2 regions of the Bacillus sp. SORGH_AS_0510 genome follow, and region 1 is predicted to be linked to the other one. Evidence: riboswitches for the same ligand, from Rfam matches in the RefSeq annotation. Region 1 holds a riboswitch; the other holds the start of a gene.
The links. A riboswitch is a leader RNA that binds a small molecule or an ion and turns the genes downstream of it on or off. The one in region 1 is predicted to bind thiamine pyrophosphate.
Positions count from the first base shown of each region.

Region 2: it holds a riboswitch for thiamine pyrophosphate, as region 1 does, so the genes downstream of both, QE429_RS20340 (energy-coupled thiamine transporter ThiT) here and thiM (hydroxyethylthiazole kinase) in region 1, are expected to answer to the same signal.

Region 1 is NZ_JAUTAU010000001.1:2,993,566-3,000,328, reverse strand. It holds gene QE429_RS15425 (hypothetical protein) at 1-260, opposite strand, end outside; gene QE429_RS15420 (glutaredoxin family protein) at 584-841, shown strand; TPP riboswitch at 925-1,035, shown strand; gene thiM (hydroxyethylthiazole kinase) at 1,306-2,118, shown strand; gene thiD (bifunctional hydroxymethylpyrimidine kinase/phosphomethylpyrimidine kinase) at 2,134-2,952, shown strand; partial or broken gene thiE (thiamine phosphate synthase) at 2,949-3,603, shown strand; gene thiW (energy coupling factor transporter S component ThiW) at 3,611-4,117, shown strand; gene QE429_RS15395 (acetylornithine deacetylase) at 4,131-5,414, shown strand; gene tenA (thiaminase II) at 5,416-6,087, shown strand; gene QE429_RS15385 (ABC transporter ATP-binding protein) at 6,065-6,763, shown strand, end outside.
Region 2 is NZ_JAUTAU010000001.1:3,975,673-3,982,435, reverse strand. It holds gene QE429_RS20360 (hypothetical protein) at 1-120, shown strand, start outside; gene QE429_RS20355 (hypothetical protein) at 117-614, shown strand; gene QE429_RS20350 (GNAT family N-acetyltransferase) at 607-1,164, opposite strand; gene QE429_RS20345 (histidine kinase N-terminal domain-containing protein) at 1,301-2,425, opposite strand; TPP riboswitch at 2,625-2,731, shown strand; gene QE429_RS20340 (energy-coupled thiamine transporter ThiT) at 2,820-3,164, shown strand; gene QE429_RS20335 (energy-coupled thiamine transporter ThiT) at 3,178-3,399, shown strand; gene QE429_RS20330 (FeoA family protein) at 3,557-3,781, shown strand; gene feoB (ferrous iron transport protein B) at 3,781-5,784, shown strand; gene QE429_RS20320 (FeoB-associated Cys-rich membrane protein) at 5,806-5,964, shown strand; gene QE429_RS20315 (helix-turn-helix transcriptional regulator) at 6,082-6,534, shown strand.

The DNA.
Region 1 (6,763 bases):
GAGCGAAGGTCATTCTCAGGAGGACTGCTGTCTTCAATTTGTTGTACTTGTTCCTCGACAACAAGCTCTTGTTGTTGTTTAGTATCTTGTGCATCTGATTGCTCTTTTTCTACTGTGTTAGAAGATGCATTTTCTGAGGAATTTCCCAAAGCCTTTAATAGCTCTTCTTTCAGCAAGTTGTTTACCGACTGTAAAATGGAGTCTATATCAAATGTATTTTCAACTTGATCTTCTTGAATCTTCTTATTTTTTTTGCTCATTATTCTACCCACCTTTTTTAAAGTTTGAATCCCGAGCCCATTCATGAATAAGGGCCTTACAAGAGATATCATATGAAATTTTCACAGACAAGCATCAACGAATATCATGAAAGTAGAAAAAAAGGCAGTCCAGCCCTCGTAAATGAAGAATATCGCTTTCACTTTCCGACATGTAAACGCGAGAATTGTCTGTTCGTGCGCTTTCCCGAGCAATATTTCCTGAAACAGAGGTCTTCAACCTATACCGTTAACTGTTATATAATCGATGGAAGAGGAAACTAGATGAAATTTGTCGCAATATCAGTTAGAGGAGAATTATGCCAATGAATAAGTCCGTAATTGTCTATACAACGAACGACTGTATTGAATGTACAATGGTAAAACAGGTTTTAACAGAGGAAGGAATCGCTTTTGAGGCAAGAAACGTAGCCACAAACCCAGAATTTCAAAAAGAAGTAGAGATGTACGGTTTCTTAGGTGTGCCGGTAACTGTTTTCGATGGCAGAGCAGTAAAAGGCTTTACTAATGAATTAAAAGAGCTGATGGATTTAGCAAAAGGAAACACCGATTTAGAAAGGTAAATGGACTGAATGACAAATCTTATAAAATTATTTACTTTACATCTGAAATTTTTAGCAGTACTATTTAGGTAATTTCATAAAGAAGTATCTACTAGGGGTGCCCTGATCAGCGGGCTGAGAGAAAACGGCAACGTTTTTAACCCTTCGGACCTGATCTGGGTAATACCAGCGTAGGAAAGTAGTCGAGTGAATAGTATTTTTTATTACTCTTTCTAACTAACCAGGTCCAATATATGGATCTGGTTTTTTTATTTTTAAGCTGTGTTAAAGAACAATGTTGATTTATACATCCTGTTGATTGGAGCGGAAGGCACGAAGACTCCTGTGGGAGTATGGTTCAGGGGAGACCTCGCAGACGCTTGCGTCGAGGAGGCTCGCCGAAACACCCACGAACCGCTCGTGCCTGGAGCGGAAATCAACAGACAATTTTAACAGAGCCATTTTTTAAAAAAGGGGAGATTGTTGTGAAAAAAAACAGCTTGTTTGAAACATTGGAAAAGGTAAGAGAGGGAAGACCACTTGTACATAATATAACAAATGTCGTCGTTACAAACTTTACAGCAAATGGCCTGCTTGCCCTTGGTGCATCACCAGTCATGGCCTATGCAGAAGAAGAAGTAGCCGATATGGCTAAGATTGCTAGTTCGCTAGTGTTGAATATTGGTACCTTAAATTCGCAGACAGTCGAGTCTATGATTATTGCTGGAAAAGCTGCAAATGAAACCGGAGTACCAGTCATTTTTGATCCTGTAGGAGCTGGAGCAACACGTTACCGTACGGAAACTGCACAAAAGATTATGAAGGAAGTAAATGTATCAGTTATTCGAGGAAATGCGGCTGAAATTGCTAATGTTGTCGGCGAAAACTGGGAAATTAAAGGTGTAGATGCAGGTGACGCAAATGGCAATATTGTTGAAGTAGCCATCTCAGCTGCACGAAAAATGAAAACTGTCGTAGTCATCACGGGGAAAGAGGATATCGTGACTGATGGAGAAACAATCTATGTTGTTAAAAATGGACATCCAATATTAACAAAAGTTACGGGGACGGGTTGTCTATTAACCTCGGTAATAGGTGCCTTTGCTGGTGTGGAAAAAGATTTAATAAAGGCAGCAGTAGCAGCTTTATCCTTCTATGGAATTGCTGCAGAGAAGGCAGCAGAAAAAACAGATAAATTTGGACCTGGTAGCTTCCAATTTGAATTTTTAAACCAGTTATCATTGACTTCTTCTAGAGATATAGAGCAATTTGCATTATTTGAAAAAATCAGTGAGTAAAATGGGGGGATTTTTATGAAAAAAGCACTAACAATTGCTGGTTCAGATAGTGGTGGTGGAGCTGGAATTCAAGCAGACTTAAAGACGTTTCAGGAACTTCAGGTATTTGGCATGTCGGCATTAACGGCAGTTACCGCTCAAAATACATTGGGGGTCCACGGAGTGTATCCCATGTCTGTAGAGGCTGTGATCAAACAGATTCAAGCGATTGGTGAGGATATTGGAACGGATGCATTAAAAACAGGAATGCTGTTTAATGCTGAAATTATTGAAGCCGTGTCTGAACAAATTAAAGTTTTTAACTGGGAAAATGTTGTTGTTGACCCGGTGATGATTGCTAAAGGCGGAGCTTCCTTACTGTTACAAGAAGCTATTTCAGCGATGAAAACCTATTTACTGCCTCTAGCCATGGTCATCACACCGAACATTCCCGAAGCGGAAGTATTAACTGGAATGACGATCCAGTCAATTGAGGATAAAAAGGAAGCCGCGAGGAAATTACATGCATTCGGAGTCAAGAATATTGTTATTAAAGGTGGTCATGACGAGAATGAATCCGAGGCAATTGATTTATTATTCGATGGCAAAGAATTCTACACTTTTTCTAGCAAACGTATCATTACTAAAAATACGCATGGAACAGGGTGCACCTTCTCAGCTGCATTAACTGCAGAGCTGGCAAAAGGTGCTAGCGTGTATGAGGCAGTTTTAACTGCTAAGGATTTTATTCAGGCGGCGATTGAGGAAGATTTAGAGATTGGCCAGGGGCATGGACCAACCAATCATTGGGCCTATAGAAAAAAAAGAAATGGAAAAGAGGTGGCACCTTCATGACAACGTTAAGGGAAGCCTTAAGGGTCTATTTTATCATGGGCAGTAATAACTGCTTGAAGGATCCTGTTGAGGTATTAAAGGAAGCTATTGCTGGGGGGATAACTATTTTTCAATTCCGTGAAAAGGGGGAAGGTGCGTTGACGGGTGCGGAAAAATATTCACTCGCGAAGGAACTTCAAAGAATGTGTAAGGCAAATCATATCCCTTTTATCGTGAATGATGATATTGAACTTGCCCTAGAATTAAATGCAGATGGTGTCCATATTGGTCAAGAAGATGAAACGGTCAAATCAGTCAGGGGTAAGATTGGCGACAAAATCCTTGGTGTATCTGTTCATTCAAAAGAGGAAGCTTTAGCAGCCCTAAGGGACGGTGCGGATTATTTCGGGATTTGGTCCAGTTTTTCCAACCACCACGAAAGCCGATGCCAAACCATCTCGAGGAACGATTTTAATTGAAGCGTTGCGGAAGGATGGCTTTAACATCCCGATTGTTGGAATCGGTGGCATTACGATTGAAAATGCACAATCGGTAGTGGCAGCAGGTGCAGATGGTGTTTCTGTGATTACGGCAATTAGTCATGCAGAGTCACCGCTAGAGGCTGTGCAAGCACTAGGAAGAAATATTTGTGCCATATTGGGTCAGGAGTGATAGAAGAATGAGAAAAACACACAAACTTACTTTAACCGCCATGATGATTGCAATCGGAACTTTGTCCAGTAATCTTTTTTATATTCCCGTTGGCTTTACAAAGGTTTTTCCTGTTCAACATTTCATGAATGTATTGTCAGCAGTTCTTTTAGGGCCATATTATGCTGTGGCTCAAGCGTTCTGTGTCTCCCTTATTAGAAACTTGATCGGTACGGGATCACCGTTTGCTTTCCCAGGAAGTATGGTCGGTGCATTGCTCGCCTCCCTATTATTCTTGAAAACAAGGAAAATCTATCTTGCATTTTTTGGAGAAGTGATCGGGACGGGAATCCTTGGTGCTATGCTTTGTTATCCAATCGCAACACTATTCCTTGGACAAAAAGCAACATTATTTGGCTTCATTCCTTTATTTATTTTTAGCTCGTTCGCTGGTGCATTAATTGGGTTTATTATTTTAACTTTATTTTTAAAGAAAAAAGTTGTGAAACTAGAGGGAACGCAAGCAAAAGTATAAGGTGGTACAGAAAATGTGGAACGAATTAGCCGAGAAAATTGCAGTCGAGGTGGAATCAAGAAAAGAGGAACTTCTTGAATTGCTCTCCACGCTGGTGGCTTTCCCAACAGTAAGCCCACCTGCCCGAAATACAAATGAAATACAGGGATTTATTAAAGATTATCTAGATGGCCTGGACTTTCAAACGGATCAATGGGATGTATACGCAGGTGACCCAAATGTGGTGGGAATTTTAAAGGGTGAATCCTCTGGGCAGTTTAATAGTTTAATTATAAATGGGCATGTGGACGTGGCTGAAGTGGGAGATGACAGGGAGTGGGTTTCATCACCTTTTAGCACAAGGATAATAGATTCATATGTTTATGGACGTGGCGTGGCAGACATGAAAGGTGGAATGGCAGCATCCCTTTTTGCTATCAAGCTTTTAAAAGAGATGGGTATATCCCTAAGCGGTGATCTTCATTTTCAATCCGTAATTGGAGAAGAAGTGGGAGAAGCAGGGACACAAGCATGTGTTGAGAGAGGGTATACTGCTGATTATGCCGTAGTGGTCGATACTAGTGATTTACATATTCAAGGCCAAGGCGGAGTGATCACAGGTTGGATTACGATTCAAAGCAAAGAGACCTATCATGACGGACTCCGGCGAAAAATGATTCATGCAGGTGGTGGCGTAAAAGGTGCTAGCGCCATTGAAAAGATGATGAAGATTATTACAGGGCTTCAGGAGCTGGAGCGGCATTGGGCAATAACGAAAAGTTATGAAGGTTTTCCGCCTGGTACGAATACGATTAATCCCGCTGTGATCGAAGGAGGCAGGCATGCCGCTTTCGTGGCAGATCAATGTGCATTATGGATAACGGTCCACTTTTATCCTAATGAGGACTTTGAAGAAGTGATAAAGGAAATCGAACAACACATCGGCGCTGTAGCAGCTGCTGATCCGTGGCTTCGAGAGAATCCTCCAACCTTTGTTTGGGGAGGAAAGTCCATGATTGAGGACCGAGGTGAGATTTTTCCTTCATTAGAATTGGACAGAGATCACCTTGGAACAAAGGCTTTAACTGCTTCCTATGAAAAAATGAAAATGGATATGCCGAATGTTGGTATGTCAACTACCGTAACCGATGCAGGATGGCTCGGGCGGGCAGGAATTCCAACGGCCATTTTCGGACCGGGTAAATTGGAAGATGCTCATGCAGTGAATGAGAAGCTAGAAATTTGTCAGTTGTTAGATTTTACAAAAATCATAGCCTTGTTTATCGCAGAGTGGTGTAACACCAAGAAGGAGGGGTAACATGAAATTTTCTGAGAGGCTTTTTCAGAAAGTAAGTGATATTTGGGAGAAAACACATGAGCATCCTTTTGTTGTCGGAATGGGGAAAGGGGACCTTCCTATGGAATCATTTATTCGTTACATGAAACAGGATTATGTGTTCTTAATTGATTATTCTAAGCTGTTTGCTTTAGGAGCAGTGAAAGCAAAAGATATCGAAACCATGGCAGCCTTTGCCAAGCTCTTACATGAAACCTTACATGGCGAGATGGATCTGCACCGCGAATATGCCGCTCGGTTTGGGATTAACAACCAGCAGTTAGAAGAGACCAAACCAAGTCCCATTAATTTAGCCTACACCCGTTATATGCTGAATGTAGCTCAAAATGGGTCCCTAGAAGAATTGATTTCTTCATTATTACCATGCATGTGGAGCTATTGGGAGATTGGTAAGATGTTAGCTAAACAATATCAAGGTGCTAGCAGTCACTATCTATATGGTGAATGGGTGAAAATGTACTCCTCGGATGAGTTTGGTGCATTGGCAGAGTGGTTAATCAACTTACTAGATACTTTAGCAGAAGGAAAACCAGAAAGAGAGTTAGCTATCCTAGAAGAACATTTCTTAACCACTTCTCGATTTGAATATATGTTCTGGGATATGGTTTACCATGGGGGCGAGTGGCCTGTCTAATTCATCAATCTTATCAATTAATGATTTATCCTATTCTTTTGATAAAGAGAAGCCGATTTTCAAACAGATTTCGATGGACATTTGTCAGGGAGAATTTGTTTCCGTAATCGGTGCAAGCGGCTCTGGCAAAAGTACACTATTTAAGTTGATTACTGGATTACTAGAACCGGACCAAGGGGATATCCTCATTAACGGTCATCATGCCAGGACGAGATCAGGGGCTGTTGGTTACATGCCACAAAAGGATCTACTATTACCGTGGAGAACAGTGGTAGAAAATGTAATGCTTCCACTAGAGGTAGCAAAGATCAATAAGCGAAGCAAACTGCCTGAGGTTCGAGAATGGTTGGACCGATTGGGGCTCGCTACCTATGAAAATTCCTATCCAAATGAACTGTCTGGGGGAATGAGACAGCGAGTTGCTTTTTTAAGAACTCTTATGACAGGCAAAGATCTTTTATTACTAGATGAACCGTTTGGAGCACTGGATTCCTTGACGAAAAGGAATATGCATACCTGGTTATTAGGGCTGTGGGGGGAATTACAAAAAACGGTATTGTTCATCACCCATGATCTAGAGGAAGCCCTCCTACTAAGTGATCGTATTTATTTATTAAAGAATGATTATCGCGTACAGGAAGTCCAAGTGAACCTTCCTAGACCACGAAGTGCAGAT
Region 2 (6,763 bases), 980 kb from region 1:
CTTTTGTACTATATAAATTGGAACTTATCCTTATCTGTGTTTCTTTACTTAGGTTTTTTTGTGATTTTGGTTAATGTTCTAAAGTTTCTGGAAAAATATGAAAGGGAGGAACAATTATGACAATATATGATCATTCCTTCAATCAAAATGAATGGTTTGTTGTAATAATGAACATAATTGGTTTCGGGGCCATTTTTATTTTTAAAAAACAGTTTTCATTTAATATAAATGTTTTTTTAGTTTTATTTGGCATTTTTGTTGGTTTCTTTTTCGATCACACCATTAGTATAGAACCATTCAATTTTTATAATGTAAATGATAACTCATCCTTTCAATTGATTGATTTTTTTTCCTACACTATGTTCGGCCCTTCCTCATATTTTTTTATTTATATTTGGGTTAGATTTAACATTCACTTTAGGTATTTCTTTACCTATGTTCTCTTTTGGTCGATTATAGGGATTTCTCTCGAATGGTTTGCACATATTCTTGGTGTTTATCATTATAGGGCAGGGTATATGATTTTTTATTCCTTGCCTTTTTATCCAATTTCCCAAATTGTTTTGTTCAGTCTTTTTTTAAAAGTAAATCAATCTACAAAAGAAGCTACTTAATAAAGGAAATTCCATTCCAGTCACGTGCAAGCATGCCGTAACAGATAAGATCATGATAACGGCCGTATAATTGTTCACCGTCTCTAATCGTACCTTCCTTTTTAAAACCAAGCCTTTCGGGAATCGCACGACTTTTTTTATTATTCACCCCACAGCGAATCTCAACACGGTTAAGGCCTAAATCAAAGAATGCATAGTTTAATAAGGCTTGAACAGAGCGTGTCATAATTCCATGCCCTTCTGCTGTTCTGGCAAGATAATAACCAATACTAACGGTTTTGTTATGCCAATCTATTTGATGAAGACCAATGGAGCCAACAAGTTCTCCCTTATAAAGGATACCTACATTGAATCCGATATTTTCTGCAAATTGATTAAGCCAAATTGGGATGATAGTCTCAAATTGATAAGGAGAATTCATCGTGTCCACCCAAGGCATCCACTCTCGTAAATGCTCGCGATTTTTTTCAACTAAATGATAAAGATTTAATGCGTGATGGTGTTGAAACAATTGAAGTTCAATTTCATTATCAACCTTTAATGTAAACATATCCCGAGTCTCCCCCAATTTTTAGTACATCATATGCAAAATGGTTTTATTTCGGAAGATGTATATAGTTGGGGAAATAAAAAAATCCCTGGCTTTTGGAAAGTGGGATTTAAATGGATACACGATGTTTTATCTTTTAAGAAAGTACAGGTAGGCATATTGAAAAAGTAGTCTTATCAAAAGAAGAATCACATGTTAATTCTCCTTTATGTTTTTCAATAATTTCCTTACAAACAAATAAACCAAGCCCCGTACCTAATTTTTTTGTTGTAAAGAAGGGTTCAAAAATGGTTTTACTTAATTCTGCCGGTATGGCAGGCCCATTATTTGAAATATTGATTTTTATCTGCTCGTTATTTTCAACCCAGCTGCTGATCTCTATTGTCGGTGTATCAACTTCATGGTGGTTTAATACATCGATGGCATTAAAAATGATATTAATAAAGACTTGCCTGATTTCATCGGCATACCCGTTCAATGTAAAATCTTTACTTAGATCTCTTTTTATCTTCACTTTACCATCTAAAATACTTGGATATAGGAAATTTAATACCTCATCAATCAGTTGATTTAATTTGAAGTCAATTTTTTCCTTTCCGATGAGCTCCTTTTTTGAAAGTAAAAGGAACTGGGAAATTCTAAAGTTTAGTTGGTCTAACTCACTTGAAATGATATCTAGATATCTCATGTTTGGATAATCAGCTTTAAGTAACTGAATAAATCCTTGAACAGAGGTAAGTGGATTTCTAAATTCGTGGATAAAGCTTGATGTCATTTGACCAAGAAGTGTTAACCGATCTTGATGTGTTGAATCAATAAACATCGTCTTTTCTTCAATAATTTTATTTTTTGCTTCCGAGTAGTGGGAAACGGCATAATATAAAAATTTATCAAAACAAAAATTTATCTTATTTATGGATTCCTGTAAATCCGACCAGGAGATACCTGTCTTACTCAAATAACCATAAAGAATGGTACGACCAAGATTTACATTATAGACAAAATCACCAATATTAATATGAGCTAGTACCCGTTCTTCTGACACTTCTATTGCAATCTTTTTAATGATTTCTAAAAGTTCATCATTAGAGACTTTATGCATTGTAAGGATTACGTTAAGAAGGGCTTCCCCATTTTCCCTGATTTTCATCTTAAAGGGGTCCTTGTGATTGATTACAATGGAATTTTCCCATTCTTGTACCAGCTTCTCTTTATTTTGTTGAAAAAAAGCAACTAATTCCGTTTGTTCTCCGGTAAACATCTTTTTTCCCCCTATAGTATTTACAAAACTGCTTAACAAGTTAATTCGAGGGTAATAGGGAAAATCCTCTAAAAAATTGAATAAAAAATATTTACCAATAATTTCTATTACTATTTAGGTGTTTCGCCCAATGGTCTACAAGGAGATTGTTCTTGTAAAAATAGGAGAACAGTAGTATATTTTAATGGAAACAATAGAATATTTCCACAAGGGGAGCTGCCTCGGGCGGCTGAGAGTGAACGGTAGAGTTCTGACCCTATGAACCTGTTAGTTAACACTAGCGTAGGGATGTGGTTTGCCGATAGCAAAGCAATGCAGACATTCCTTAGTTTGCATTGCTTTTTTTTGTGGATTTTTTTTATTGATAGAGAAAACAAAGGGGGATTTTTAAAAAATGAGCAAGAACAGTAGCAATACGCTTTTTATTACAGAAGTAGCGGTATTTACCGCGCTAGCCTATTTATTGGATTATGTAGGTAATATCCTTTCATTTAAAATTTGGCCGCAAGGTGGTTCAATTTCCATTGCTATGGTACCCGTTTTTCTAATGGCATATCGCTGGGGGGGTAAAGGTGGAGTTTTAACTGGATTCTTGCTGGGATTATTACAGTTTATCCTTGGCTATTCACAAATTTATACAATCCTTCAAGGAATTATTGATTACTTTATTGCTTTTACTGTTGTTAGGCTTTGCGGGTGTTTTTGCAGCACAAATAAAAAATGGCCTGAATGCGAGTAACAAAGGGAAGTGGATGACCTTTGTGGTACTGGGAGCATTCATAGGAAGTCTCCTTCGTTACTTCTGCCATGTAGTTTCGGGCATTGTGTTTTTTGGAGAATATGCTCCAAAAGGGCAACCAGTCGCTGTGTACTCCCTTTTATACAATGGAACGTACATGCTTCCAAGCTTTATCATTAGTGCCATTATTATTATCCTTGTAATTAGTGCATTACCAAAGAGATTATTTAAATAAGCTTATTAAAAAAGGAAAAGACCAGTAGCTTTTCCTTTTTTTAATTAATTTTTTTCGAAACTTTGTCAAATTTAATATGCTTATTACCCTAAAAAAGTGTTAAAATGACAATATAGAAAGATAATCATTCTCAATTAACATAGATAGGGTGATATACATGTTCGGTTCGTTAAAAGCAGGAGATAAAGGTAAAATATTAGATCTTTCTCATGTTGGTCACCTAGTTCAAAGAAGGCTATTGGATTTAGGTATCACTGAAGGTTCTGAAGTATGCGTAAAATGCGTAATGCCATTTGGAGGACCGATTATGATTGAGTCCTGCGGACAATGTGTTGGCATTCGCCGCAAGGAAGCCGTTCAGATTGAGGTGGAAAGAATCTAATGGAAATTGCTCTAATAGGTAACCCAAATACAGGGAAAACATCATTGTTTAATAACTTAACAGGCTCCTATGAATATGTTGGGAACTGGAGCGGTGTAACGGTTGAAAAGAAGGTTGGAGTATTTAAGAAAAATATAGGTCATTTAATTGATCTACCTGGAGTATATACGCTTAATCCGTTGTCAAAAGATGAAGGGGTTGTCACATCCTTCTTTTTAAATGAATCAGTGGATCGTTTACTGAATATATTAGATGCCTCTCAATTGGAGCGAAATCTTCACCTTACACTCCAATTGCTTGAATTTGAAAAGCCTGCGCTTATTGGCCTTAATATGATAGACGTAGCTAATAAGAGGGGAATTCAAATTGATTACATGAAGCTGTCAGATATTCTTGGTGTGCCCGTGGTACCAGTTGTGGCAAGAAGCGGAAAAGGTTGCGATCAGCTAGTCGATGTCATATCGACAAAATCCATTCAACCGATGAAAAAAAATCTAACGTATTACGGTAAAGAGATAGAGGAAGCTATTACAGCATTTTCTGGAGAATTAACGGGGAAAACAACTCACTCTATACGCTTCCTGGCTATTCAATACTTAGAAGGTAACGAGTATGTAAAAAACTATGTTAATAGTTTAGCCAATACACAAAAGCTCGAAGCAATTTTATATAAATTGGAGTCGGAGTTACAAAAACAAACGGATTTTAAATCGGTAACAAACTATATATATTTAAAAAGAAAAGAAGTTATTGAAAAAATTGTTGGTGAAGTTGCTAGGAAAAGTGACACAGTTATCCCTTTGACTGAAAAAATTGATAGTATTGTTACCAATCGATTTTTAGGTATGCCGATCTTTTTACTTTTAATGTATTTTATGTTTATGTTAACGTTTGATTGGTTGGGAACCCCATTATCGGATGCTTTAGATGGTTTATTGACAGGCCCAGTAACAGCCGGATTTGAGAAAGTGTTAGAGGCCATTCATGCATCGGCTTTTATCCATGCATTGATTATTGAAGGCTTAGTAGCAGGTGTGGGCGGCGTTCTTGTGTTTGTTCCACAAATTTTTATTCTCTTCTTTTTCATTTCGTTATTAGAGGATTCTGGATACATGGCTCGTGTAGCATTAGTAATGGACCGAATTATGGAATCGGTTGGACTTAACGGAAAAGCTTTCATACCGATGATGATTGGTTTTGGTTGTAATGTACCTGGGATTATGGCCGCACGAACAATTGAAACACCACGTGAGCGTTTGTTAACGATCCTGCTCACACCCTTAATGTCTTGTTCCGCGCGATTACCAGTGTACGCTTTATTTGTTGGGGCATTTTTTGCAGCACATAAAGCATTTGTTGTATTAAGTCTATATGTTCTTGGAATCGTTGTTGCTTTAGTTTTAGCAAAAATATTCTCTACTACCCTATTAAAATCTGAAACGTCATTGTTTGTCATTGAACTGCCACCGTATAGGCTGCCACAATTCCAATCGCTTTGGAGAAGTACATGGGATAAGGGAAAAGGATTTGTCAGAAAAGCTGGAACATTTATCTTTGCAGGCTCAGTATTTATTTGGCTCTTATCTTATGTGGGTCCTAAAGGATTAAATGTAGATATGGATCATAGTTTTCTAGCTGCAATCGGAAATATCATCGCTCCAATATTTGATCCTATTGGTTTTGGAACATGGCAGGCTTCAGCTTCCTTAATTACTGGATTTCTAGCAAAAGAAGCCATCATCTCAACGATGAATATCATTTATTTTGTTCCGAATGATGCTGGATTGCAAGCATTACTGGCGAATTATTATACACCGCTTGCTGCCTATAGTTTCATGGTTTTCATTTTGCTTTATATTCCATGCTTAGCAACAGTAGCTACTATTTACAAAGAAACTAGCTCCAAAAAATGGACAGCTTTCTCTATGATCTATGCTTTTGTGATTGCCTATGTATTGTCATTAATCATTTACCAAGGTGGAAAGCTGTTGGGGATTGGTTAAATCTAAAAAGAGGTGAAAGCTATGATAGCCAATATTATTATTGGTGCAGCGATTTTTGGATACGCAACATGGGCTTTAGTCAAGTTCATAAATAAGTCCAAAAAAGGGAAATGCGCAGCATGTGAACTTAAAAATTCTTGCTCAAGTCAGTGTGGACTTCCTCCCCAAATAAATAAATAGTACCTTTTAATGAAAAAACTGCTATCAAATAAGGATAGCAGTTTTTTCATATAATTTGAATGATTGGCAGAAGTTGTGTAAAATTACACTAGATGCTATTGAAGGAAGGGCTTTAATGTGACCAGGGATGAAATTTTAATGCAAGTTTCTGAAAAGCTTCGTCTTATTCGGACGGAAGCAGGCTATACTCAGGATAAAATGGCAGAAATTATAGGTGTTTCAAAGAAAACACTTGTACAAATTGAGAAGGGAAGAGTTCTTGCCAACTGGTCTACGGCTGTTTCAATTTGTGCACTTTTCCGTGAAACTGAAACAGTCCAATTCTTATTTGGAAACGAGCCTTTAGAAGTATTAGAAACAGTGGCACGTGAGGGAATAGATTTTCGTAGAACAAAGACATTAGGCGGCCGGGTATGGTGGAAAATCGTGACAAAGAAGAACGGTTTTGTCCTCCAACAAAATATCCTTAGTAAACATTTTCGAATCCTGGATGAAAAAAACTATCGGATTTTTAGTAGTTTTGACGAAAAACATAGCAAACAGCGCTTTAAAGAAATCACAAAAAGCTAATATTATAGAAGAAAAATAAAAGATGGGACCTGCCCATCTTTTATTTTTTGGGCTGTGATAAAGGAGAATGTTGAGTATTACACCCTGTTGATTGTAGCGAAAGGCACGAAGACTCCTCGAAAATGCTATCGCATTTCCTTCGTGCGTGGGCGGATTCAAGATGCAATTCAATGTCCTGTGGGAGTATGGTTCAGGGGAGACCCCGCAGGCGCGTTTCGCAGAGGAGGCT